Regions from separate parts of the Dehalobacter sp. TeCB1 genome, predicted to be linked through region 1. Evidence: riboswitches for the same ligand, from Rfam matches in the RefSeq annotation. Region 1 holds a riboswitch; the other holds the start of a gene.

The links. A riboswitch is a leader RNA that binds a small molecule or an ion and turns the genes downstream of it on or off. The one in region 1 is predicted to bind nickel and cobalt.
Region 2: linked by a shared signal. The riboswitch ahead of A7D23_RS05490 (cation-translocating P-type ATPase) and the one ahead of A7D23_RS11550 (cation diffusion facilitator family transporter) in region 1 are both predicted to bind nickel and cobalt.

Annotation. Positions count from the first base shown of each region.
Region 1 covers NZ_MCHF01000055.1:283-10,787, forward strand. Annotated here, with positions in the region: gene A7D23_RS11540 (phosphodiester glycosidase family protein) at 55-999, shown strand; gene A7D23_RS11545 (hypothetical protein) at 977-1,405, shown strand; NiCo riboswitch at 1,496-1,595, shown strand; gene A7D23_RS11550 (cation diffusion facilitator family transporter) at 1,767-2,654, shown strand; gene A7D23_RS11555 (carbohydrate-binding domain-containing protein) at 2,900-4,480, shown strand; gene A7D23_RS11560 (cupin domain-containing protein) at 4,586-4,933, opposite strand; gene A7D23_RS11565 (site-2 protease family protein) at 5,118-5,747, shown strand; tRNA gene A7D23_RS11570 (tRNA-Val) at 5,828-5,904, shown strand; gene A7D23_RS11575 (hypothetical protein) at 6,033-6,224, shown strand; gene A7D23_RS11580 (DUF3102 domain-containing protein) at 6,340-7,074, opposite strand; gene A7D23_RS11585 (DUF2284 domain-containing protein) at 7,290-7,820, shown strand; gene A7D23_RS11590 (ATP-binding cassette domain-containing protein) at 8,016-8,765, shown strand; gene A7D23_RS11595 (SufD family Fe-S cluster assembly protein) at 8,759-9,676, shown strand; gene abc-f (ribosomal protection-like ABC-F family protein) at 10,083-10,505, shown strand, end outside.
Region 2 covers NZ_MCHF01000017.1:76,587-95,031, forward strand. Annotated here, with positions in the region: gene A7D23_RS05420 (iron-containing alcohol dehydrogenase) at 1-622, shown strand, start outside; gene A7D23_RS16005 (hypothetical protein) at 742-906, opposite strand; gene A7D23_RS05425 (CarD family transcriptional regulator) at 908-1,426, opposite strand; gene A7D23_RS05430 (zinc-ribbon domain containing protein) at 1,705-2,007, opposite strand; gene A7D23_RS05435 (hypothetical protein) at 2,194-2,418, opposite strand; gene A7D23_RS05440 (endospore germination permease) at 2,430-3,512, opposite strand; gene A7D23_RS05445 (Ger(x)C family spore germination protein) at 3,516-4,706, opposite strand; gene A7D23_RS05450 (spore germination protein) at 4,743-6,341, opposite strand; gene A7D23_RS05455 (MFS transporter) at 6,598-7,797, shown strand; gene A7D23_RS05460 (Nramp family divalent metal transporter) at 7,812-9,080, opposite strand; gene A7D23_RS05465 (iron dependent repressor, metal binding and dimerization domain protein) at 9,277-9,699, shown strand; gene A7D23_RS05470 (sensor histidine kinase KdpD) at 9,957-12,638, shown strand; gene A7D23_RS05475 (response regulator transcription factor) at 12,631-13,332, shown strand; gene A7D23_RS05480 (APC family permease) at 13,573-15,399, shown strand; gene A7D23_RS05485 (DUF2127 domain-containing protein) at 15,424-15,915, opposite strand; NiCo riboswitch at 16,132-16,229, shown strand; partial or broken gene A7D23_RS05490 (cation-translocating P-type ATPase) at 16,284-18,445, shown strand, end outside.

The DNA.
Region 1 (10,505 bases):
CATTTAATATAAAACAGAAATCGATGACAGAAGACAGGAGTGTTCATTGGCAACATGAAAAAATCCCTATTCAAACCCTACCGTTGGGCAGCCGTCTTAGCTGTTTTACTGACATTTTCTTTTGTTTTTGTTCTGTTGGACACCTTTGTAATTCCAAAGAACGTGACTGAAGTCAAGCAGCGTGAGGCTACCGAACAGCAAAATACAGCCTCTGAGAAGCAAAGTGCAGCAGAGGATCCGCCCGAGTCCGGGTCAGAGACTGAAGCTGCAGTTACCGATCATTCTTATCAGGATAAAAATATCAAAATAACGATTGACACAGTGCAAGCGTATGACACAACCTTTTATGTCGCCGATATCCGGCTCAGCAATGCGTCTTACCTGAAAACAGCGCTGGCCGAAAACAGCTTTGGGCGCAATCTCAAGGAAACAACCTCGGATATGGCCGAAGAACATCAGGCAATCTTTGCGATCAATGGCGACTACTATGGATTTAGAAATAACGGTTATGTTTTACGCAATGGTGTCTTGTACAGGGATACGGCCCGTCAGGCTGGAAACGATGAAGCCTTGGTGATTGACGGCCACGGGGATTTCTCAATTATTAATGAAAATGCGGTCAGTGCCGATTCCCTGACAAATCCCTGGCAGGTACTTTCATTTGGACCGACCCTGATCGAAAATGGAGAAATCGTGGTAGACAGTACCACTGAGGTATCCCAGTCCAAAAACAGCAATCCGAGGACCGCGATCGGTCAGGTCTCCGGTCTGCATTACATCGTAATTGTCGCTGACGGCCGGACGGAAGAGAGCGCAGGACTTTCCTTGCTGGAGCTTGCGCAGGAGTTTGCCGAAAGAGGATGTACGGTCGCGTATAATTTGGATGGAGGAGGCTCTTCGACCATGTACTTTAATGGAGAAATCGTCAATCATCCGACCGATGGCAGGAGTTCTCAGCAGAGAGAGGTGAGCGACATTGTCTATATCGGTAATGAATAGTACGGAAGGATCACGGCAGATCCGTAAAACAGTAATTGTCTATCTGATACTCACAGCGGTATCCATCGCTGTGGCGAATATCTATGCACAGTTCGGTCATGGGGTTCGTTCGGCGGCAATGACCCTGATGTTTCTGTATCCGCTTCTGGGCGGCGCATTGTTCTACTTTACGCTGGGGCTGATCGTTTCCCGGATCAGCGACCGGAGAAACTACCGTTTGTTCTACAATATCTATAATTCCGGCATTGCGGTATTAACCGTGGGCAGTCTGCTGAAGGGGATACTCGATATTGCCGGGACTGCATCCGGCTACGTTCAGCTGTTCCAAGTGGCCGGCTGGGCCGGAACGGCAGCAGGATTGGGGTACTTGATTGCAATGGTATTTAAAAGCAGGAAGCTATCCTAAATTTTAGGCAGAGCTATCTCAAGTTTTAGGCAAAACGATATTGACAGTAGAGGTTGTTTTCAAATATACTAATTCTTGATTTATCAAAGAATACTGCGCATCGATCAGGCCGATACACACGACACTTGATTTAGGTGTATAAGGCTGGGCCGGTATACTGGCAGCAGGAGACAAACCCTGTGGGACTATATTTCCAACAATTATAGTTCCACAGTTTTTTTATATAAGAAGGGATTCCTCAATTATTTGCCTTGTCTTACAAGAAATCTGCTCGTCATTATATTGTAATTTTAGGGTTAACAAGGTATTAGGTAATTTTAAGAAATTGATATTTTTGGTGATTTTGGGAGGAAGAAAAGCTGTGGCTGACAGAAGAGTCAAGTTTGCATTGTTATCCATTATTTCGAATACTGCGCTGATCATATTTAAGGTCATAGCAGGCATTTTGAGCGGTTCCGTCAGTATTATTTCCGAGGCGATCCACTCAAGTATGGACCTTGCCGCATCGATTGTCGCCTTTTTCTCGGTGAGACAGTCAACGAAGCCGGCGGATAAGGATCATCCCTACGGACATGGAAAGATCGAAAATATTTCGGGCCTTGTCGAAGGGCTTCTAATTTTTGTTGCAGCGGCACTGATTATTATTGAAGCTATTAAGAAAATATTTGAGCCTTCGGAGATTGAACAGGCGGCTGTTGCCATCGGGGTGATGCTGGTATCGGCGCTTGTCAATCTGGTTGTATCAAAAAAATTATATCAGGTGGGCAAAGAAGAGGGATCGATGGCCCTGGAAGCAGATGCGCTTCACCTGAAAACCGATGTTTATACGTCGTTAGGCGTCGGCGTTGGAATCCTGCTGATTAAACTTACCGGACTTGCCATACTGGACTCCGTTGTCGCGGTCATTGTGGCTTTGTTGATCATCAAAGAAGCGTTTCACTTATGCAAAACAGCCTTTAACTTTCTTCTCGACTCGAAGCTCTCTGATGAAGAAGAAGCTGAGATTGAAAAGATTATTTCTGAGCACAGTCATCAATTCAGAGATTATCACAAGCTTAAAACAAGAAAATCAGGAAATATGAAACACATCGATTTTCACATTACGATCGATCACAACGTTACCGTCAAAGAAGCGCATGATATTATTGGAACCCTGAAAAAGGACATGAGTGACAAGTTGAAAAATACCCGCGTGAATATCCATCTTGACCCTTATCAAGATCAGAAAGATAAAGAGATAGACGAATAAAAATATGCGTAAAACTGCCACAAGACAGCATGATAAATCCGTTATGAGAACTTTTTTGTGACAATGGACAGATGAAACAGAATTACAATAGTATAGGATACCTAGTATAAGGCCGGTTCGATCTGAACCGGCTTTTAATTGTTGTTTGTTGAATGTTTTCATCATTTTGTCACATTGCCTACACCTCATGGTCACAAACCTGTTGTACAATCACAAAAAAAGATTCCTGGAAAGGATGAAGATTAATGGGCCCTAAGCCCCCCAAGAAAAAAATAGTTTCCATTGGCATGATTGCTATATTGTGCATATTCCTTTTAACGTTAACAGCTTGTTCTTCACAGAATACAGCGGAATCGGACAGCTCCGGCGTCGCCGGGGACAGTACTGAGGACCGTATCTCCGTTGATTATGACGACGAAGATACCAATGCACAATGGGATGATACCCAGGCCTCGCATATTACTTTTTCAGGGGACTCCATGAAGACAGAGGGAAACGGAGTTAGCGTTGTCGATAATGTTGTAACCATTCTATCTGCAGGTACGTATGTTATCAGCGGTGCAATTGCCGACGCTCAGATTATCGTCTACACTGAGGACAAGAATACCGTCAGACTGATCCTGAATGGTGTCGATATGACCTGTTCAACCAGTGCACCTATTTATGTGCTGAAATCTGAGAAGACTGTCATTACCCTGGCAGACGGTACGAAAAATACGCTGAAGGACGGCTCATCCTACACTTACTCGGATCCTAAAGCAGAGGAACCGGATGCAGTGATCTTCAGTAAAAGTGACCTGACGATTAATGGCAGCGGATCATTAAATGTCAAAGCCAACTTCAAAAATGGCATAACGAGCAAAGATGAACTCAGAATCGTGAGCGGCAACATTTCCGTGGATGCTGTGAATAACGGGATCATTGGCCGTGACTTTCTTACCGTTAAAGATGGCAATATCACGGTGAACGCCGGAGATGACGGGTTCAAATCTTCTAATGATGCGGATGCTGCTAAAGGCTTTATTCTGATTGAAGCAGGAACAATTAATATTACAGCCGGTGATGACGGGATGCATTCTGATGCAACGCTGGATATTTACGCCGGAGAGGTTACGATTGCGAAATCTTATGAAGGAATTGAAAGTGCTGTGATCAATATCCATGGCGGGGATGTGAACGTGAAGTCAAGCGACGATGGTATCAACGGTGCAGGAGGTACAGATTCTTCCTCAGTGAATGGCCGGCCGGGTCAAAATGATTTTGCGTCTTCGGGTGACTGCAGTATGAGCATCAATGGTGGTACCATCGTTGTTGATTCAGGCGGTGATGGGATTGATATCAACGGATCGGTCACCATGACCGATGGAAAGATCATTGTCAACGGACCAACGGACAACGGTAACGGTGCTCTGGATTATACCGGATCATTCACCGTAACCGGCGGGTTCCTGGTAGCGGCAGGCAGCGCAGGCATGGCAGAGGCTCCGGATACGAATTCATCCCTCTATGCTTTGAACATTAACCTGCCGTCTGATCAGCAGGCCGGTACGATCATCAGGATCGAAAATGCAGATGGTAAAGAAGTGCTTACTTTCGCGCCGACCAAAATGTTCCGGAACCTGGTCGTATGTTCATCGGAATTAACCAAAGGCACAACCTATAAGATTTATTATGGAGGAAGTTCATCAGGCACATCGGTAAACGGTCTCTATTCAGGGGGAACCTATACGCCTGGAACACGCTACGAAGAGGTTGCGATTTCCGAGAAGGTTACGCGTGTCGGTTCCTATAGCGGAGGAATGGGCGGCAGAGCCTTCAAACGATAGGAAGGTTACAGATTAGCTGATAGCGTAGATAGAATATTGAACCGAAGATCACCAGAAGCAAGAAACCTCCCGATTGCAGGGGGGTTCTTGTGTAAGCAAAGTCTATTATGAGTCAATATTGAATACAACGATCAGTAGCATTTTGAATTTCGCGGCAGCAAATATTGCGTGCGGGATAGCTGCAGGCATGACGATGGTCTGGCCTTTTTCCAGCACATAGTCCTGAGATCCGATCGTGATCCGGGCGCTGCCATCAAGGATGTAGACCATCGCATCTCCGCCAGAGGAGTGGGAGCTGATCTCTTCTCCCAGATCAAACGCAAAAAGTGTCAGACTTAAGGCTTTGCTCTGGGCCAGCGTTCTGCTGACGACCTGACCGTTCTGGTAATCTACCAAAGAAGCCATATCCAGAACTTTACCAAAATCAATGTTTTTAAGAAAATGTTTTTCCATAAGGATCACTTCCTTTCTTTATTCACATATTCTTAAGCTTTACCCTGTATCTTATATTGTATCTGAAGTATTCCTTTGTCAAATGGGCTGGAATTATGTATTATTAGGATTATAGAATTTTATCCCCTTGATGTGGCGACCTCTCAAAAGTTAAGAGAACAAATTACCCGAAAGGAAGTAAAGCATGGATTTTGATATTGTTCAAACCCTTTATATGTTACCCGGAATCATTATTGGTCTTACCTTTCATGAGTTTGCCCACGCCCAGACCGCAGTGTGGTTGGGTGATGATACGCCCAGACTGCAGGGCAGGACGTCGCTTAACCCGTTGGTTCATATTGACATTATTGGATTTCTGATGCTGGTCATCGCCCATTTTGGCTGGGCTAAGCCTGTTCAGGTTGACACCAGCAATTTTAAAAACAGAAAAAGAGATGACATTCTGGTATCCCTGGCCGGACCGGTGATGAACTTGTTGCTTGCAGTATGTTTCGTGATCCTGATATGGGCCATCAGTTATATTCCGGAAAGCATCCTCGATAGCAATACTTTAAATATTCTTCAAAGTATCTTTGTTAATGCGGTCTGGATGAATGTCGTCTTGTTTGTCTTTAACCTTCTGCCAATCCCGCCGCTCGACGGTTCCCATGTTGTCTTTGGTTTGCTCGGTTTGAAAGACAGCAGTCTGTACAGCCAAATTTATCAGATGAGTACGTTTATCTTACTGATTTTGATTATTACAAATGTGATCAATATCGTGATCGGGCCGCCGATTGAGTATGTCTATAAGTTTCTAATCAGTCCTTTGCTTTGATACAGATTGTTCTTTTTAGAGCTTTTAGGGTAGCATTTCTCAGATAATAGCGCTATAATAAACCATGTGCATGCCATTGTGGGTTTGTAGCTCAGCCGGTTAGAGCACCGTGTTCACATCGCGGGGGTCGTAGGTTCGAATCCTATCAAACCCACCATTTTAAAGTTATTCTAAATACCATAAACTTACTTGAGAGATATTAGGGATTGGGAAAGTTACCAAAATATATTTAAAATGCCTAAGACTCCGATCCATTTATACTTATAACAAAGGAGATACTTTCTAATGGATAAACTTGATATTATCCTAGAAAAATTATCATCCATTGATAATAGAATCAATTCTATTGATGATAAACTGGAAGCAATGGAAAAGAAAAACCAAACAGAACACAAAGAAATTCACCGGAAACTTGATACATTGATTTCAGCAACGGCGAAAAATACTGAGGATATTACAGAACTAAAGGCTTTATAAATAGCTCTTTAGTTTTTTTTGCCTCAAAAAACTCTGAGAGGCATAAGCGCAACTTTTGGGTTGGTAGGTCATCCCGAATATGCCGTACAGCAAAACCGGGATATATAGCGGGCATTCAGTTTGCCGGGTTATCCTTTTTAATATCTAAATTCGTTCTAATCGCGGGCGGATATTCTTGCAGCGTCTTAACCATGTTGGCCGCAATCTCCAAGGCCTTTTTCCGGTTGACTTCTTTTCGCACCGTGTCTACTCTGCTTTGGGCAACGAGTATTTTTAGTAGTTCATTATAGGCGCTGAGCATGTTGTCACGGTGCAGGGCAAATTGTTCGTCGTATTTTGCGCTTTCGGCGTAAGTTCCGGTGGTTGGCTGCACGGTCTGAGGCTGTATTTTTCTCAGCTTTCTGGATACTCTTACGATCGGGACCAGTTCCACGCTTTGTTTCTTTTCTTGAACAGCCTCCTTAAGTTCCCGTTTGCTCATATTTTCAACATCATGACAGGCCATAAATTCCTCCCGCTCTTCCGTCGGAATCCCCAGAAGGATGACCGCCTGGGAAAAACTAAGATTCGAATCCGGATTCGAATCTGGCAAGTCTCCGCCGGGGGAGGCGGGTCTAGGCCCGAATTCCTTGCAGATCCGCATCAGGTGCTCGGCTGTCCGCTGGGAATAGCTGACCTCTTCTTTCAGCCACTTTCCCCACTCCCCATAGGGAACCGCTGCCTTGGCCTCCGTCAGGCAGGTGCCGATTTGAACGCAGTTCTGGAGCATGATTTTGTCGGTCCGGCTTTTAATTAAGTTAATCTCGGCCGCGATTTGCGCCGGTGTCCGGGTAGATAATTCAACATTCATTCTGGTTTCACTCTCTTAACCGATGATATTTTACAGATAACGCTATAAAATATTCCGGTCCCCAGACAAGTGTGAGGGTTTCAGCCCCGATCTGGCGGGATTAGCGTGTTTTATCCCTCCTTTTGCCCTTGAATTAATTGATCAGTTTGTATAGTATTCCATATGTAGGGTTCCAAGCTTCCTGCGTGCCAAAAATAAAAAAGGGGCTGAAGAAAATGGATCTTAGAGAGCGGTTAATCGAAGCCTTCACCAAATTGGGATTTGACGAATACAGAGAAATTAAAGTTGATAACATTGTTTTTTCACAGGATGTATTCAATCAGTGCGCCAGAAATACCTGCGGCAATTTTGGCAAGAACCATGCTTGCCCGCCCGGAGCAGGGACGGAGGAGGAAAGGAAAGCCAGGGTCCGGAAATATGATCAGGCTTTTATTCTCTGTAAAATCATCTCGATCCTCTCCGGAGATGATATGATGGAGTCGATGGGGATTCTGGGCAATTTGAACAAAGCGCTGCGGAAAGAATTTGCTGCGGAAGATGTTCTGATTTTGGGGGCAGGTCCCTGTACATTGTGTGAGAAATGCTCGGCTCTTGACGGAGAACCCTGCCGCTTCCCGGACAAAAAGCAATATTCGATGGAAGGCAACGGGATTGATGTCGTCCGGATGTCCATGGACCAGAAGATGACGTATAACGCAGGAATGGGAAAAGTCGGCTTTTTTTCGCTTGTACTTTATAACCATTAAGGAAGATAGTTGCCCTCAATAGCAGTTAATTGTTTTTTGGGGCGTTAACAAAGTAATTATGAATTTAAAGGATACTGGGATTTCCTTTATTTTATTTGGGATGCTATAATATCCGGAGAAATATCTATCAGAGATAATGATGGAAGATGTTGCAACCATTTTCAAATTGGAAAATGCTTAAAAGGTGGTATTGAGATGTTGGAACTGATAAATGTCGGCCTGACGTTAGACGATGACAAGGGAACAGATGTAGAAATCCTTGAGAACATCAGTCTCACCCTGGATAAGAAAAAGATTTACGTCATGACAGGTCCGAACGGGGGAGGAAAATCCTCGATCGCCAAAGTGATTATGGGTATTTACCAGCCTACGGCAGGAAAAATACTTTTGGATGGTACCGATATTACCGGTATGGGAATTACGGAAAGAGCACGGCTGGGTATCGGCTATGCGTTTCAGTCACCGCCCCGTTTCAAAGGAATGAAAGTCCGCGATATTTTGAAGCTGGCTGCCGGTCCGGATAAAGAGGTGAATTCCTGTGATTTGCTTTATGATGTGGGTTTATGTGCGCAGGATTATTTGGATAGGGAAATTAATGCGAGCTTTTCGGGCGGGGAATTAAAGAGAGTTGAAATTGCCAGTATTTTGGCGCGCAACCTGAAAGTGGCTGTCTTTGATGAACCGGAAGCAGGGATTGACCTGTGGAGCTTCCAGAAGCTGACCGAGACGTTCCAAAATTTAAATAAAAAGTATGACACGACGATCGTGATTATCTCTCACCAGGAGAGGATTCTCCGTCTGGCCGACCAGGTTGTTTTAGTGTCCGACGGAAAAATCAGCGAAGTGACCACCAAGGCTAAAATTCTGGGTGAAATCGAGCTGCTGGATTCCAACTGCGAATGCAGAAACAACTGTACCATTGTAGGAGGAAAAGCACAATGTTGAATGCGATCGATAAAAAAATCTTAGCTGAAGTCGCTGATTTGCATGAAATCCCGCATGGAGCCTATAATATCCGTAAAAATGGCGAGAAAGCGGGACGAAATACGACTGCAAACATTGATATTATTACCAAGCAGGACAAGCCCGGCATTGATATCATTGTGAAACCCGGAACCAAAGGAGAAAGCGTGCATATTCCGGTTATTCTGTCTGAAGGGATGGATGACCTCGTTTACAATACATTTGAAATCGGCGCCGACTCGGACGTTCTGATTGTAGCCGGCTGCGGTATTCATAACCCGGGAAGCAAGAAAGCCCAGCATGACGGCGTTCACGAATTTTTTGTCCGCAAGGGTGCCAAGATGAAGTATGTAGAAAAACACTACGGCGAAGGCGATGGCAGCGGGGAAAGGATTTTGAATCCGAAGACGATTATTGAAGTCGAAGAGGGCGGTGTGGCTGAGCTGGAAATGGTTCAGATTAGAGGCGTCGACCAGACCAAAAGGGATACGGAAGTGCGCCTGCACAAGAACGCGCGTTTGATTGTCATGGAAAGACTGCTGACTACCACCAACCAGAATGCCGAATCCAATATTACAGTTGAGCTGACAGGAGAAGATGCTGCCGCCCAGATCATTTCGCGTTCCGTGGCGCAGGATCATTCCACCCAAGTTTTTCATTTGAATATGCGCGGCTATGCCCAATGCCGCGGACATATTCAATGTGATTCGATTATTATGGATCAAGCGAAAGTTTCTTCCATTCCGGAGATTTCGGCCTTCCATTCGGATGCGCAGCTGATCCATGAGGCGGCTATCGGCAGGATTGCAAACGATCAGCTGATCAAGCTGATGACGCTTGGTCTCACGGAAAAAGAGGCTGAAGATATGATTCTGCAAGGTTTTTTGGCCTAATATCAATGATAGGGTTATCTGATATAATATTAGGGTTAAGTAATCTATTAATAGGGCAATTTGAAGTTTTTCATTAATAGATAAATTTGATCGGAGATGGGAAAATGCGCAAACTTTCTTGCTAAACGTGAAGTTAAAAGAGCGTTCCAGAGTAAGCAGCAAGTACTGCTGGCTTTGTGACGCCCACGGATGGGCTAATGCCGCGGTGCCAAGGATGTCAAGGAGCGGTAAGCCCGCAAAGCAAGAAAGTTACAATTTTTTAAGCAATCAAAATTAAACCAACAGCATTTGGAATGTGCATTATATTGACATTTTTTCTGCACATCAACTGCGTTCAAGGATATTTTGGGGCTGCAAGAATAAACTTTCTTGCAGCCTTATTATTTTTAACAGTGAGGTGATCGTGATGGCGTTGATTAACATCGACCATTTAACGTTTTGCTATGACGGCAGTTATGACAATATCTTTGAAAATGTATCTTTTCAGATTGATACGGACTGGAAGCTTGGGTTCACAGGCCGAAACGGGCGCGGTAAAACGACCTTTTTGCAGCTGCTGTGCGGGAAATACGAGTATCGTGGGACAATTGACTCCCCCGTGTCTTTTGATTATTTTCCTTTTCAGGTTACCGATCCCAGTCAAAATGTCATTGAGGTAGTGGCGGGTATCTGTCCTGATTTTGAACATTGGGAACTTCAGAAAGAATTGTCATTGCTCGAAGTTGCAGAGGATGTCATGGAGCGGCCTTTTGCAGCCTTAAGCCAGGGGGAGCAGACCAAGGTTTTGCTTGCGGCACTGTTTATTAAACCCAACAACTTTCTTTTGATC
Region 2 (18,445 bases), on a different contig from region 1:
TCCAATTTTTATGACCACGATGCCGAAGGAAGTAACATCCAGTTCTGGAATAGATGTTGTCTCGCATGCGATAGAAGCGTTTGTTTCGACAGAGGCGTTTCCGATTACAGATGCTTTGGCTTTGGATGCACTGAGGTTGTCATTTGAGTACTTACCGAGAGCCTATGAGAACGGCAATGATTTGGAAGCCAGAGAAAAAATGATGTATGCCAATATTATGGCAGGGCTTGCCTTTAATAGCGCAGGTCTAGGCTATGTGCATGCAATGGCGCATCAGCTGGGCGGTTTTTATAATGGTGCTCATGGATTCAATAATGCTGCGCTGCTGCCTCATGTTTTTAGATTCAATTCCACGGCGATACCGGAACATCGGATTTTGAAATTATGCGAAGCTATGGGGACTGTTACACATCATAAGGAGCAAGCGATAAATATTATTATCGAATCGATTAAGAATCTGTCTTCTGTAATTGGTATTCCCGGAAAGCTATCTATGATGGGTCTTGAGGAAGGTGATATTGAAGAACTGGCAAATAATGTGATGCAAGACATTTGCACGTTAACGAACCCCAGGCAGGGATCGGTTGAAGATATCATCGATATCTACCAAGCTGCATTATAAAAGCAGAGTAGGAACTCTACTCTGCTGAGTTTTGAAGATTTTGACAATCTTCTTGTACAATATCACGACGCGCGTATGACAGACCCAATACTATCCGCCTCTTATAGAATCAAGGTCTCTTAAGCTTCTTTGGTCTTGTCTAAACCAAACTGCTCTGCGTATTTGTTGTATAAGATTAGATCAAATCTGCCATTTTTTTCAGCAGCAGGTTTGACATCGATCAGAAACTGAAGCTTCTGTTTTTTCGATAAATAACTAAAATCATACCAAGTATATGGTTTCAAATTATTTTACCTCCTGAAATTCTACATCTAAAACGTTGGCTGCTAACACTGAATCTAATAAATCTGTTGCTTTCTCTTTAGTCATACATCTTACTTGCATCAGTTCACTGATAAATATATTACGGGCACCCTCCAACATTTTGGAATCTTCTTTTCCCAATTTACCAAGGAGGTTTTTCCGCGTTAAATCACGGATTATTTCTGTCCCTTTGAAAATATCGCCGCTTCTCATCTTTTTCGTATTTAAATCAGTGCAGTATTTCTGGTTTTTATAAAGCAGGGGATCGGTAATTCCCTCATTAAAATTTTCCAGAATTTCCTCAAAGATAGAGGATTCAACCAGCTTCCGGATGCCAAAGCTTTCAGCTTTATCCTGGGGAATCATCATCTGCATCCTGGTTTGGGGGACATTGACAATATAGTAAATTCTTTTTTTCCCCAAGATTTCTTTTTCTTCAATAGCTTCAATAGTTCCGACTCCATGCATAGGATAGACAATCTGATCACCAACTTGGAACATATATTCACCTCCCTGAGTCAGTAGCTTATTAAGCATATCATAGAAAATGATATATAGCAAATCAATTATTTTATCATTTATAAAAATGTATGTCAATGATTAATGTCAATGAATTAATGGTTAATAAATTAATAAGCTTCATTTGTAAAATAAAGCCATAATTAATAGCCATAAACATTTTTTATAAAATGGTAAAAGGTTGGGCTGCTTATGGAATAAAAGACCCGAAATAAAAAAGCCTCCCTAGTGTGTGTACTAGGAAGGCTTCTTTCAAATACTTACCAATTATTACGTGTGCGTGGTTGATAACAATCACGACAATAAACCGGTTTGTCACCTGAGGGTTGGAAAGGGACTTGAGTTTCTTTTCCACAAGTAGCACAGACGGCTGGGAACATTTCTCGTTGCGGACGACCGTATTGGTTGTTGGATCTACCCTGTGCCTTTCTCGCAGAGCGGCATTCCGGACATCTGCCAGGTTCATTGGTAAATCCCTTTTCTGCGTAGAATTCTTGTTCGGAAACGGAGAAGGAAAACTCATTTCCACAGTCCTTACAGGTTAAAACTTTGTCTTCAAACATAAAAAAACCTCCAAAATATATTACCCGCTTTATGGGAAGAATTCATAGCTTCCCAGAGCTTTAGGCAATGGAGAGGTTATTAGTAAATCCACAAAATGAACGAGCTGCTTAAGTATAACTGCAATGAAAGTATATGTCAAAGGAATATTTCAAATATATAGCAAATTTGGTGGAGTTTTTTTGATTCTAGTAATAACTCAGTTTTAATATATCCTTGAACAAATATTCCATGCCTTTGACTGGGCTGGGTATTTTGACATCTGCTGCTTGTAATAGAGCCAGTATAAACGCTAACACAAAAAAGACCGAAAAGACGGCAAGTTCCCGCCAATGCTTATTTCTGACAAGAGCAGGGATTTCAAATAATCCTATGGCCACAAAAGCTATCGTTAATAAAAAAATCACGGCCATTTCCTTTCCTGTTATTTTGGCAACTTTCGTATTTTTGCTATTAGTAATGTTATTACAGGCGAAAATTCAAACGTAAGGGTGAAAAAAGGCCCTGTCCCAGTTGCAAAACTAACGTTTTGTGCCAGATAAGTAAATGACAGAATAGATAAACTAACAATGATACTTCCAATCGGAAGTACCAGTGGCCTATAGGAACGTAAATTAAATAATCGGGCTATCCCTAATACAGAGCCATAATACATGACGCTTACTTTGATGAACATTGCAATTAATAATAAAGTAATAACAAGCATTTCCAGCCTGGTTATGATCTCTGCCAGGTCTATCAGGCGCACTGATTCGATCGAAGGAGAAACCATAATCGTCGATGTTACTCCCAGCACAGCTGTATTGCGAACCGTATCAATTAATATGCTGCCCCCTCCGATGATTAATCCTAAAATAACGGATTTTTTTGCTTCTACTCCCTTGTTCACATAGGGCATTACCATGAGAAACACCACGATTTCACTAAAGGGAAGGGTCAGCATGACATGTGTACCCTGAATAAAATCCTTCAGGGAAAGATCAAAAAATGGCAGGAAATTGGTTAGTTGCATGTCTTTCAGCAGTAGAAAAAAAGTGATTAGGATTACAAATATGATGATCATGACAAATATAACACTGGTCCGGGCAAGGACCTCTATTCCGTTGCGAACTGTCCAGGCGCAGATGCAAGCAAATAGAATACAAATTGCATACTTAGGAGTTTCCGGCATCATGTAATACTTTATGATTTCGCCGACATAGGTTAACATAAAACCTGCAACAGAGCAAAAGAACCAAATATATAAGGCGGAAACCAGTTTGCCTAAATAGGGACCATAGACAATACGATTGATTTGTACCAGGTCCTTGCCGGGAAATTTCCTCGCTAAGGCAATATAAACCATCGCAAGGGGGATACTTGCAGCCAATCCGGATAAAACAACCAGCCAAGTATACTGTTTGGTAATTATATTCGTAATTGCAACTACCATAACAGAACCCTGGACATATCCTGCAACTAAAAACATCAATTGTGAACTTGATATGATTCCTCTTTCAAGTCTCATGAATTACTCCTTGGCAGGTACGGCAGGAGCGCTGATATTGCCTGTACTGCGCAGCGTGGTATCGATATTTAACGCTACTTCAATGTCCGGAAAGACCTCGTCCCATTTCATCTTTAGTTTCTTCCACTTGGAGGGGTATTTCCAATAGATTGAATCACCAAAACCGAAGATATCTGAATTGAGATCCCTGGCCGTTTTTAAAGCAGCTATGATTTCCTTTCTGATTTCTGCAGATAGTTCTTTTTCCAGAGAGGCAACATGGACTGGTGATGTTATGTCTTCTGAACCACTTTGGCTATTGATAATCCCTTCCGCTTTGATATCCAGCTTTATCAGAATCGTGTCATCTTGGATGACGGGTGTCATTTTACTCTTCGCACGCATAATCTCCAGGCTCACTGTACCATCACCGCTAGGGACAGCAACATCAATCATTCCGCCTTTTACTTTGTTGATAACCCATAATAGTCCGCGCGTTTCACGTTTATTCAGTTCGCCAACCAATTTATCATGCTTAAAAACTGCTGTTCCAAAGACTTCCACTGTTTTTTCATTTCCGTCACCGGTCACTCTAATCAAGGGTGCGATAGGAGCAGTGGTCTTACTCATTAAACGACGAATAAAATCGATTAATCTAACTGTTGGCGATTCAGACGTTACATTTTGCGTTTCAACTAATTTGGCAATGTTAATTGCCGGCAGTTTCTCCAATCCAGGCGAAACATCAAGTACCTCACTTGCCCGGTCTTCGGAGACCGCAATCAGAACATTAAAGCGAGTCTCATTATCCCGTATAAACGTATCAATATATTTTTGTATTCCTTCTTCAGCCAATTTCCTCTCGATTATCAAAACCTGATTATGTGGGAAATACAACTTGTGGCTGGATTCATGACTAAAATCTCTGATAATTTCAGAGGCAACATATCCCGTTCTTTTTATGTTCCAGTAAGCATTTGTCCCGTTCCCGCCGCTCCCACTACTCTTATTTTTAGCAGAAGCAGATTTTAGTTCACCTGGTTTTACCACTTGTGTCGTCAATTGTATTTCTCCGGGTTTCTCGGCTTTATCTAAACCTACGCCAACCACGAACGATAAAGAATTTAACTCATGACGGCTCCAGCATCCGCTTATAGGTAGAATTAACATGAAGCATACCATGGTTTTTATAATGAAACCCATACGATTTTTCATCAATTGCCTCTTGTTTTCAATGTTATTCAAGCCGGTCTAGCTCTTGTCTTCTTCTGACGGACGGCTGGGTTTTAATCTGAACTCCTGGCGTTCAGGGTCATGCCAGCCTATCGTCCTAGGGCGGGTAAACATTGCCCAAATAGGCGCCCTGATGAATGTATCTTTCAAGTCTTGCGTACTGAGAGGAGCGAAAGGTGATAAATAGGGGGTGCCAAAAGATCTTAAGGAAGCCAGGTGAATAAATGTCCCCATTAATCCAAGTGCAATCCCAAACCCTCCCATTGCCCCGGCTAAGAGAACAAGAATTAATCGTAGGATACTACCGGAATCTGTTTGGGAAGGAACCACAAAACTGCAAATTGCTGTCAAAGCTATCACGATAACCATAGGTTCTCCGATTATTCCGGCGCCTACAGCAGCCTCGCCAATAACCAAAGCCCCCACAATACTGACCGCTTGACCAATAGGACGGGGCAAGCGAACCCCGGCCTCCCTGAGAATTTCAAATGTTGTTCCCATAATGAGTGCTTCTGCCATCGCAGGAAAAGGGACGCCCTCCTCGGATGCAGCCATGGTAAAAAGTAAGGAAGTAGGAATCAATTCTTGGTGAAAAGTTGTTAAAGCAACATAGATTGCCGGAGCTGTAATGCTAATCAGAAAAGCTAAAAGCCTGAGGAGTCTAACCACGCTTGCAAAATAAGGCCGGGAATAGTAATCTTCAGCGCTTTGAAAACTTTCAATAAAGACCATTGGAACGGTAAGCACAAAGGGAGTCCCGTCAACAAAAATGGCCGCCCTTCCTTCCAAGATTTTTGCTGCAACAAGATCCGGTTTTTCACTGTTAGCAACTGTGGAGAAAATAGAAAAAGGAGCATCCTCAATGAACTGTTCGATATACCCTGATTCCAGAATTGCATCTGTCTTAATTCTATTAAGACGCCGTTGAATTTCTTTGATGAGCTGTGGATGAACGAGATCTTTTAAATAGGCAACACAAACAATAGTCTTGGTTCGTTCACCTATTTTCATTGTTTCCAGAGTTAAATTAGGGTTTTTTATTTTACGACGCAACAGGGTTGTATTGGTAAGCAAATTCTCGGTAAAGCCTTCCCTCGGACCCCGGACAACGGATTCTGTTTTGGGTTCGTCCACACCACGGGTTTCCCAACCTTCGGTGCCAATGACTAAAGCTTCTTTTGAGCCATCAATCAGTAGAATTGTTTTTCCGGACAAACAGCCATCTACGACTTCATCGATCTTAGAAGCTTTTTGAACCATTCCCACTGTAAGCAGCGTTGTCTGAATAATACTCATATTATTCAGTAATGATGTTTCTTGTCTGGAGCTTAACCGGATGTCGTACATCAATGGTTTTATAATACTTTCGTTAATTATGGCTGTATCCGTCATCCCGGATAAGAAGACGATCGCACCACGCGTAAGTCCCTGATCACCAAAGTTAAATTCACGCATGTTAACATCATAGCTCTTTCCGAACATACCTTTTAAAGCGGTAAGGTTTTTGTTCAGATTGTCGAAAAGGTTAGATTGAGAATTCTCTGAATGATTGGCGTTAGCGCCGTTATGATTTGCTAACTGCCAAAAACGCAGTTTAGAATGAATGGAGCGGAACATACTGCTTTCATCCTTCCACTTTGAACCTAACCTTACGTAGTATCTCCCGTTAGGAATGAAGTTATTTATGAATACTGTTTTGGATTCAAAAATTGGCTGAGCACGTAAGATTTGCGAACTGGAATATGGGATGTGATGACGGCGATATGTGTTATCTCTGCTTGTAACTGATATTACAATGTGTTAGCATTGACGTAACGGATATGACAAAGGGAGCTAGGGCGATGGAGATCGCTCTTTTTAATGAGAAAAGAAAATGAGCAATAACAATAAGATCCGGGAAAAGAAGATCTTGGGCATAGAGAAGAACATCTTTTTCGTAGGCCTGACAAGTTTTCTAACGGATACGACGACGAAAATGATTTATTCTGTAATGCCGTTATTTTTAATGTCCTTGGGAGCAACTAAAACGGAGCTCTCTTTGATTGAAGGGATTGCGGAGAGTACGGCATCCGTGCTTAAAGCGTTATCCGGATGGTGGAGTGACAAGATCAGAAAAAATAAGCCATTCATGGTCATAGGGTATGCTTTCACGGCAGTTCTTTCACCCATGTTTTCGATGGTAACCTCGCCGCTGCAGGTTCTGCTTATCAGGTTTACCGAGCGGGTTGGCAAGGGCATCCGGACGGCGCCAAGAGACAGCCTGATCGCCGCGTCCTCTGAAGACGGCAGCAAAGGCAAAAACTTTGGCTTTCATAAAGCGATGGATAACAGCGGGGCGATCGTTGGGCCGCTTCTGGCAGCAGGAATCCTGCTGTTGTTTCCAAATGATTACCGGCTGATATTTCTTATAGCAGCCATCCCAGGTTTGCTGGGACTGATAAACATTATATGCTTTGTGAAGGAAGCAAAATCGGAGAAGATGGAACCGCTTGGGAAAATTACATTGAAGGACTTCCCGAAAAAGTACTATGCCTTTCTTGGAATCATCTTTATCTTTACGATGGGAAATTCAACCGATGCGCTTCTTTTGGTCAAAGCCAGTGATATTGGGATCAAAGACTCCTTGATTCCGATGATCTATTTGATCTTTTACGCAGTGTCAGCGCTCTTCTCCGTACCAGCCGGCATGCTGTCAGATAAAATCGGCAGAGAAAGACTGATTATTTTTGGCTATCTGCTGTATTCAATCCTATATTTCGGGTTTGGCAGAACAAACAGCGGAACCGTAGTGGTATTGCTTTTTGCGTTGTACGGACTTTACAGCGCAGCCACTGACGGCGTACAGAAGGCATTGGTGTCTGATTTGATTGACAAAGACAAACGGGGAACAGGACTGGGCATATATAACAGCCTTGTGGGTATTACGCTTCTTCCGGCCAGTGTCATAGCAGGTTTGCTTTATGATCATGTCAATTACAGCGTGCCATTTTACTATGGCTCTGTGATGGCTCTGATTGCTGCGCTGTTCATGATTATCTTTTATCGGAAAGGGTTAAGGCATCTTGAAAACTGATGTTTAGTTCTAACTTAAGCGGAGAAAGTTAAATATAACAGAACAACATTCAGCGAGACAATAAGACTTACGATTACCACACCGGCAGCATTGGTGATTTTACGGTTTGTCATTTCACCCATAATGTCCCGGCGTTTGGTGATCAGAAGCAGCGGAATGACCGCTGCCGGCAGCGCAAAGCTTAAGGTAACCTGGCTCATAATCAGCATCTTCATCGGGTTAAAGCCAAGCCACAGGAGAATGATGGCCGGAATCATAGTAATTGCCCGCCGGATATTGACCGGAATATCCAGACCGATGAACCCTTTCAGCATACATTCTCCGGCCATAGCGCCAACGGTGGATGAGGAAAGGCCTGAAGCAAGCAGCGCCAGGCCAAAAGCACCGCTGGATAAACTGCCAAGTAGCGGCGCCAGGGACTTGTGTGCCTGTTCAATGGAATCGACGGGACCCTGGTTAAAAAAAACGGCTGCAGCGATAATAACCATTGCAGCGTTGACCAGAAACGCGATGTTCATAGCAAAGGCGATATCCAAGCATTCCATTCGGAAATGCTTTTTTGCTTCGGCCAAATCATCGGAAGTACGTCTTGCTTTCATCAAGTCCGAATGGAGATAAATGACGTGCGGCATAACGGTCGCGCCCAACATGCCGACGGCAACCAGAATGCTTTCGGGACCTAGGCTAGGAACCAAGGTGTGCAAAGCGACCGCGTGCCAATCCGGTTTAGCCAAGAACAGCTCGAGACAATACGAGGCCCCGATGACGGCCACCAGACTGATGATAATTCTTTCAACCATATGCTGGCCGAAACGCCGCAAATAAACAATGACGAAGGTCAGACATACGGTTATCAGACCTGCTGCCACGAGCGGTATGCCGAAAAGTAGGTACAGGCCAAGCGTCGAGCCCAGGAACTCTGCCATATACGTTGCGATGACGGCAAACAGCATGATGATCCAAAGTAAAAGATTTACCGGCCTGGAGAAAACACGTCCGCACTGCGTAGCCAGATCAACACCGGTAACAATGCCGAGCTTCGCCGACAGTGTTTGCAAGAAAATCGCCATCAGGTTGCTCCATAAGACAACCCAAACAAGATTGTAATTGAAATTGGAACCTGCGCTGATGTTGGTGGCAAAATTGCCGGGGTCAATATAGGCGACACTCACGATGAAGGCCGGACCCAGGTATCTCAGTGTGTCTTTGATCTTTTCCAGCCAGGTATTTTTAGGCAAAGGTAATGTTAATGAAGTTTGAACAAGGTTGATTTCTTTGCTCATTGTTATAACCCTCCGCTTATTTCTAATGAACTGTCATATGAGGCAAGAAAATGATATAGGTATAGAACGAAGCAGTACACATAGATGTGAATCTACTGTGATACGGCTGAATAATTCTTTCTTAAATAGCGATAAGCATTTAGGTGGATGCTAACAAATATCAGTAACTTCAGGTGAAGCGAGAGGAGTGGGGAAGATGCTTTCACCGAGCCTGGAAGATTATTTGGAGGAAATTTATCGCTTTTCGCTGTCACTTGATGAAGTTCGAGTCACGGATATAAGTAATAGGCTTCAGGTCGCTTTGCCTTCCGTAACGAAAGCTCTCTACAGACTGCGAGACTCTGACTATATAAAGTACGAACCGTATGGCGAAATCAAGCTTACGGATAAAGGAAAAGAGTATGGGTTTTACCTGGTTGCCAGGAATCAGCTGCTGCAGGAATTTCTTTCGCTGATATGTAGCAAATGCAATATTGCTGCTGAGGCTGAAGCGATGGAACACTACCTTTCAATTGCATCGATTGATGCGATAAAAACGCTGGTGGAGTTCATGAAAAGCAATACGTCCTGGAAACAGGATTTTGACGACTTTGTTCTGCGTCATACAAGGGAGAAATAACTGTAGGTATTCTCTGGAGGTTAGCCGAAGCTAACTTTAACGAGTGATTCTAAAACAGAATATGTTGGAGAAGAAAAAAGTGTGCATCACATAATAAACAACACCCCGAATGTTAGCCGGGGTGTTCGTCTGATTAATGTGGTATGCTCCTGAAGCTGGCGGAGTCTGTTTCCTCAGCATACCATGCGTTCAAATGAAGCGGCAAGGTGAGTCGAACGCTTCTTGCTAAATCACCCTATCGGGGGTATGATAAACGAATGAAGAGTCAGGGTGGTGGCGGCGTGCAGGATATTCGCGCCAGGGCTGCAAAGGAAACCGGAAAACTAAAAATCTTCTTTGGCTATGCCCCGGGTGTAGGAAAAACCTATGCGATGCTTGATGATGCCCACAGCCAGCTGAAAAGCGGGGTAGATGTTGTCCTAGGTTATCTGGAGCCGCATACAAGTCCTGAAACCATTCAGCTGCTGGACGGACTGCCGGCATTGCCGCCGAAGACTGTTAACCATAAAAACCGTTACCGCAAAGAATTTGATCTGGACGCCGCTTTGCAAAGAAAACCCGAGCTCCTGCTGGTTGATGTGCTGGCCCATAGTAACGCGGACGGCATGCGGAACAAAAAACGCTACCAGGATATCGAAGAGCTGCTGAATGCCGGAATTGACGTCTACACCACAGTCAATGTGCAGCACATCGAAAGCCTGAGAGATCTAATGCAGGATATCACGAAGGTTAATGAGCAGGACACGATTCCGGACTATATGTTTGACAGCGCCGATAAAGTTGAGCTGATCGATATCGAGCCGGACGAACTGATGAAACGCTGCGGGGGAAAGAAATGTCCCTTAAGTCTTGAAAGCCTGCGCCTCCTGCGTGAGACCGCTATGCGCAAGGTTGCGGACCGGATCGTCAACGAGAATCAAAATGAACAGCGCTTATCCGTAAAAACAGCCGGAATTAAGCTATTAGTCTGTATCAGTTCTTCGCCGTCGGCCGCTAAATGCATCCGCTGGACGGCCAGATCGGCAGAGGCCTTCCATGCCCCGTGGACTGCTTTGTATATCGAAGATATGGAAAGCAGGTATTTTACGGAAGAAGAAAAGAAAAACGTCCAGGAGAATCTGGATCTGGCCGAGCTCTTAGGCGCCAAAATTGTGACGCTGAACGGACATGGTCTGGCTTCCATCATTTCGGAATATGCCAAGCTTACGGGCATCACAAATATTGTCATTGGAAAAAGCAGAAATAAAAAGACGCTGAAAACATTATTTGATCCGGCACTTGAGGATAAGCTCATCGGGCTGCTGCCAAACATTGAAATTCATATCATCCCAAGCAGCTGGCCTCAAAGATCCTATCGCGAACCGCGAAGGAAGCGGATCAGCCAAGACCTGTTCTTATCCTGGCCGGATATCTGGAAAACGATAGGGGTTCTGACTGGGGCAACCCTGCTTTCCTTTGGCCTTCGGGCGCTGGAATTTGGCAATCAAAATATTATCATGGTCTATATCTTGTCTGTGTTTTTTATTTCCAGACTCACCATGGGGTATGTGTACGGCATGACTGCCTCGGTCTTAAGTGTACTTGTTTTTAACTTCTTTTTTGTTTCGCCGCTTTTCACGTTTTATGCCATCCAGACAGGCTATCCGGTCACTTTTGTGATTATGCTGGTTGTGGCTTTGATCACAAGTACGACGACTGTCCGCATTCAGACCCAGGCACGGCTCGCCGCGGAAAGAGAAGGGCGCACCGAGTTATTGTATGAGATAAATAAAAGGCTTTTAACGACCAGAGGACTTCAACATATTGTTACGCTGACGAACGAATACATTGTGAAACTTTTTAAATGCTCCGCGGTTTTTTACACCCGGGATCAGTATGGACCGGCAAACCTGTATCGTTCATCCAATCATCATGGTTCATCAGGTATTCTGACGCAATCCTCCGCAGAACCTGATGCTTCATTTCTGCTGTCGGAGCGCGAAAGCAAGGTTGCTCAATGGGTATTTGCCAATCAAAAACAGGCCGGTGCAGGAACAGATACGCATACAGAAGCAGGCGCTTATTATATGCCGATCATTTCCCAAGGCGATGTGCTTGGCGTGATTGGAATTTCATGTCTCAAAGGCAGATTAAACCGTAATAACCGTCTGCTGCTAAAAATGATTATTTCCCAAGTCGCCATGGCTTTGGAACGGCAGTACCTGTCTGATGAACAACGGCAAATATTAATCGAATCAGAAAAAGAAAAAATGCGAAGCAATCTGCTGCGCGCAATTTCGCACGATCTGAGGACCCCGCTGACCGGCATTCTCGGGGCGAGCTCAGCAATCCTTGAAAATGGTGATCATCTGGATAAAGAGACCCATAGCCAATTGGTCTCGAACATCAAAGAAGATTCGCAATGGCTGATACGCATGGTCGAAAACTTATTGTCCGTGACCCGGATCAAGGAAGGGACCATGAATGTCGCCAAAACATTTGAGGCCGCTGAGGAGATCGTGGCTGAAGCGATCAGTAGAACCCGTCATCGTTACCCGAACAGTAAAATAGCGGTGCAGGTGCCTGAAGACCTTTTGCTGGTGCCGATGGATGGAAAGCTGATTGAGCAGGTTTTGATCAATCTGCTCGAAAATGCGGTCAAGCATTCGCCGGATGACACCGTGACCGCGGTGCAGGTGACAAAAGCCGGAGCTCAGGCTGTCTTTGAGGTCAGTGACAACGGACCAGGAATTGCCGAAGAGGATTTCCCGTATTTATTTGAAAGTTATGTGCCCTGCGGCAAACGCAGCTCGGATTCAGCCCGCGGAATGGGAATCGGTCTGTCAATATGCATGTCGATTATCAAGGCTCACAATGGGAAAATGGAGGCTGCCAATAAAGAGCAGGGCGGTGCCGTATTCCGGTTCACACTGCCTCTGGAGGAGAACATTTATGAGTAACAAACCTTTGCTCCTGATTGTCGAAGATGATGAAAAAATCTGCAACTTTATTTCGGCGATCCTGAGTTCCAATGATTATCAGATTATCCGGACAGCCCGGGGGAAAGAGGCTGTCTCAATGGCGGCATCCTATTCGCCCGATTTGATCCTGCTGGATCTCGGTTTGCCGGATATGGACGGCGTGGAAGTGCTGCGTACAATCAGGCAGTGGAGCGGAATTCCGATCATCGTTGTGTCGGCCCGTGGACAGGAGCGGGAAAAAGTTGAAGCCCTGGATCTTGGTGCGGACGATTATCTGACCAAACCGTTTGGTACTTCCGAGCTGCTGGCCAGGATAAGAACCGGGATCCGTCACAGTCAAAAGAACGTTAGTGTCAGTTTTCCCGAATCAGAGAAGATGACAGTCGGCGATCTAGAGATAAACTATCAGAAAAGACTTGTAGCCATGGCCGGTAAAGAAATCCACCTTACACCGATTGAATACAAGATCATTGTGCTGCTTTCCAAAAACACCGGGAAAGTACTGACCCACGATTTCATCATGAAGGAAATATGGGGACCTTACACCAATGAGATCCAAGCGCTCAGGGTCAATATGGCCAATATCCGCAGAAAGCTGGAAATCAACCCTGCAGAACCCAGGTATATTCTAACCGAGGTTGGGGTAGGATACCGGATGGTTGAGGAGATTTAGCCCGTACAAACGGGCTTTTTTTATTTAACATAATCTTTATACATTCTTTATATGAAGGGCATATATCTGAATTCTTTCTTTATGCCATCGGTGTTATAAATAGGTGTGCGAACGAAATTAACCTTTTTTGGTATATCATGAAGTATAAGTACTTCATAATATATCTAAGTGCAGCAAAGGCTGCCAACGGCTATAGATGGCAAGGAACGCAACTATTTTAATTGGATGGTGAAACATTTCATGGTATCTGCCCTTAAACGCTTCTTAATCGGGCGTCCTTTAAAATCAACGGAGCTTGGCGAACAGAAGCTGACCAAGAAGAAAGCCCTTGCGATTCTTTCTTCCGACGCTTTATCCTCGGTAGCGTACGGCCCGGAACAAATCCTGATCGTTCTCTTTACGGTTGGAACGGCAGCATTCTGGTATTCTGTTCCGATCGCGATCGGTGTTTTGGTTCTCTTAATTGCTTTAATCCTGTCGTACCGGCAGATCATTTTTGCTTATCCGCGCGGCGGCGGAGCGTATGTCGTATCGAAGAACAACCTCGGCATGAATTCAGGCTTAATCGCCGGAGGCTCCCTGCTGGTCGACTACATTCTGACTGTAGCGGTTAGCGTGTCTGCAGGAACCGATGCGCTTACCTCAGCTTTCCCGGCCTTGCATGTCCATGCAGTAGCGATCGCTGTGTTTTTTGTTCTCTTAATTACGGTCCTTAATCTGCGCGGGATAAGAGAATCCGCTACGATCCTGGCCTATCCTGTCTATTTGTTTGTGGCGGCCCTGTTTATTTTAATTGGTGCCGGTCTGTACAATGTCTTTACAGGTCAGGTGCCGGCCGAACTGCATGCGGCTGTCGGCACACCTGTCGCAGGGATAAGCTTGTTTATTCTGCTCAAGGCCTTTGCCTCCGGCTGTTCGGCTTTGACTGGTGTTGAAGCTATCTCTAACGCGATCCCGAATTTTAAAGAGCCCGCTCCGAATAATGCGGCCAAGACATTAATGGCGATGGGTAGTTTGCTCGCGATATTGTTTTCTGGGATTGTATTTCTGGCCTTTTATTATGGAATAGCCCCGAATGCACAGGAAACGGTTGTTTCCCAAATGGCTGAGGGAATATTCGGACGTAATTTTATCTACTACTTTATTCAGGGCACAACCGCGTTGATTTTGATTCTGGCCGCAAACACCGGATACTCGGCTTTCCCTTTACTGGCTGTGAATCTTGCCAAAGACAAATTTATTCCAAGGATGTTCACGATCCGCGGAGACCGTCTTGGATTCTCCAATGGAATCCTTATCCTTGGCTTTTTATCGATCCTCTTGATTGTGGCTTTTAAAGGGAAAACGGAGCGCCTGATTCCGCTTTACGCGATTGGCGTGTTTATTCCGTTTACCCTGGCCCAGACCGGAATGATCGTAAAATGGTTCCGCGAAAAGCCGAAAGGCTGGATGCCAAAGCTAATTATTAATTCGCTCGGGGCGCTGATCAGCTTCGTCGTTGTCATGATGTTCCTGTTAACCAAGTTCACGCAGGTTTGGCCGATTTTGATCTTCCTGCCGTTGATTATTCTGCTCTTCCACAGAATCCACAAGCATTATATGGACGTCGCAGAACAGCTTCGGGTATCAGCGGCTGAACCAACAGTACCGATTAAAGGAAATATTATCATTATTCCTGTTGCAAGCATCACGCGCGTGGTGGAAAATGCGTTAAACTATGCAAAATCGCTGTCGGCAAACCAGATCATTGCAGTAAGTGTTTGCTTTGATAAAGAAGAAGAGAAAAAGCTCGAGGAAAAGTGGGAGAAATGGAATCCCGACGTCCGTTTGGTAACGTTGAATTCTCTACACCGGAGCATTGTCCATCCGCTGACCAAATTTATCGATATGATCGAACACAAAGCAACCGATCAGAATTATCAGATCATGGTTCTGATCCCGGAATTTATTCCGAAAAAAGGATGGCACCATATTCTGCATAACCAGTCGAGCTTACTAATCCGCACACATTTGCTATATCGGAGAAATGTGTGCGTGGCTACGATACCGTACCATTTACAAAAATGAAACTAAATGACCGATCAGACAGAATCACATAGCCTTAGATCTTACTTGTTTCGATTCTTTGTAAGTCAGGAAAATCATGAGCACATCGAAGATCGTAAGCAGAATCAGAAATGCGGAATGTGTGAACGTATAGCGGTAAAGCTGGTAAACGACAAACAAGATTAAGGACAAAATGGCCAAAGGGTAAGCCCACAGTTTTTGGCGCCATAACAGAAGTACGAGAATGCATTTGATGATCCCGTGTGACAGCAGGTAGAATACCACAAAATGCTGCGTGCTGGAGGAAAAGCTGGGGCTGGAATTAATCAGGTAATTGGCAAACAAGTCTTGCGGGTCTTCAGATAATTCATGCTGCGTCAAGAGGCGTATCAGCCAGTTGTACCGGTCCGGCGTCAGAAACAGCAGCAAGATACTGCCGATAATTTCCAGTAGACCGTCAATGCCTTTCATTAGCAAGCCGATTTCGAAGCCGATATGGAAAATATCTTTCCGTTTATTTGTCTTAGGTGTTGTCATCCTTATATCCTTTGCGTAATATTAAGTAATTGGTCTCTTTCAATCGTATACGATATTTATTAAATGTCCACTAAAATTCAATTAATTATTCATTAAAAAAAGCAGATGCCTTAAAATGTCTAAATAAAAATGTCTAAATAAAATCTGCATAAAATATTGCTTAAAAAAAAACAATATGGTAAAATTCAACTATCTCTTTGCACTGCATATCAATCTACAGTACAAACTGAGCAGGCGATGAACTTGGACACAAGTTCATGGGGCTGGGCCCGTTGGGCAGCAGGTGATGATACACATATACCTGTGGGACAGTAAAATGTTCTACAGGTATTTTTATATCCTTCAAGACAATAAATGGAGGCATCTGTATGACAGAACAACAAATCAGGGAACTGCAGGGACTTTCAAGTCCCGAAGCCAGACAGCTTCAGGAAAGGTTCGGGAAGAATGAGCTGGTGCCTGAAAAAAAAGAAAGCTTTCCGCGCAAGATCCTGCAGGTAATTAGTGAACCCATGTTTTTGCTGCTGCTCATTGCGGCTGTGATCTATTTTATCCTCGGAGAACCCCGGGACGGCGCCATCATGCTTGTTTTTGTTGTCGGGATTATCAGCATAGAAGTCATCCAGGAATGGAAAACCGACCAAACACTTAGGGCTTTGAAGGATTTATCCACGCCGAAGATTTCCGTACTGCGCGATGGGATGATGCAGATCATCAACAGTTCGGACCTGGTGCCCGGCGACATCATGTTTATTGCTGAAGGCGTCAAAGTGCCGGCGGATGGCACGGTTTTAAAAGCGAGTACACTATGTGTCGATGAATCCTCGCTGACCGGCGAATCGGCAGGTGTCTGGAAAGTTGTCAACGGAGAGAAGGCTGCCGATGGGGAATTGTCCCTCGACAGCAAAGAATACTGGCGACGGGACTATTGCTACGCCGGGACGCTGGTTACCCAGGGCACCGGAGCGATCAGGGTCGATCAAATCGGCCCGGCTACCGAATACGGAAAAATCGGGCAGGAAATAGCCGCCGCGCCTGACCGTCCGACCCCGCTGGAAAAACAAACCGGAAAACTGGTCAAGCTGTGCGCGGGAATTGCCGCAGTCTTATTCGCGCTGGTCGGAGTCGTAACCTATTTCAACCTGCCGGACCATGTTGGCAGTGAACGGGTCATCGAAAGCATTTTGTCTGGGATCACCCTGGCCATGGCCATGATCCCGGAGGAGTTTCCTGTTATTTTGACCGTGTTTCTATCGATGGGTGCCTGGCGGCTGGCCAAAAAGCAGTCACTGGTCAGAAGATTGTCGTCCGTAGAAACGCTCGGGGCTGTATCCGTTCTTTGTGTCGATAAAACAGGTACCATTACCATGAACCAAATGACGGTCCGGGATACCTGGAGTCTGAACGATGACGGCGAAAGGTTGATCCGGATTATGGGCATGGGCTGCGAGCCGGATGCCTATGACCCGATGGAGAAGGCTATGATTGCTTACTGTGAAGCGCAAGGGGTAGGCAGAGAGCTCCTTTTTGACGGAGAGCTGATCAAAGAATATGCGTTCACGGATCAGACCAAGATGATGGGACACGTCTGGCAAAATGAAAATGAGCTTGTGGTCGCAGCCAAAGGCTCGCCTGAACGTATTCTGGACGTATGCAGTCTGACGGATCAGGAGAGAAAAGTTGCCGAGCACAAAATCAGAGAAATGTCGCAGCAGGGCCTGCGGGTGATTGCTGTTGGCCAAATGGTACTGACCGGCAAAGAGGAAGTCCCGGACACCCTGCCGGAATGCCGGCTGCAGCTTTGTGGTATGGTGGGTCTTGCCGACCCGCCGCGGGAATCTGTTAAGCAGGATATTCAAATCTGCAACAAAGCCGGGGTTCGGGTCGTTATGATCACCGGAGATAACGGGATTACGGCAAGCACGATTGCCAGGCAGATTAACATGCCGAACTGCGATAAGATTATCACCGGCGATGAGCTGAATCAAATGAGCGAGGAAGAACTGCGTGAGAAAGTCAAGGATGTCAGTATCTTTTCCAGGGTAATTCCGGAACATAAAATGAGAATCGTCAAAGCTTTTAAAGATAACGGCGAGATTGTCGCGATGACCGGAGACGGCGTCAATGATGCGCCAGCCTTGAAATATGCCGATATTGGGATTGCGATGGGCAAGCGCGGTTCTGAGGTTTCTCGTGAGGCTGCCGATCTGGTCCTGCTGGATGACAACTTTTCAACCATTGTTGATACCATTAAGGATGGCCGAAGAATCTATGATAACATCAGAAAAGCCGTGGGCTATGTTTTCACGATTCATATCCCGATCGCATTTGCCTCTTTACTTGCACCCTTCCTGGGAATCAGTCCGGCGAGTCTTTTGCTGCTGCCGCTGCACGTGGTACTGCTTGAAGTTGTCATTGACCCCACCTGTTCCATTGTGCTGGAGCGGCAGCCGGCCGAACGGGATATCATGGATCAGCCTCCGCGCAATCCCAATGAAAAGCTGCTCACTGCAAAAATACTGACCAAAAG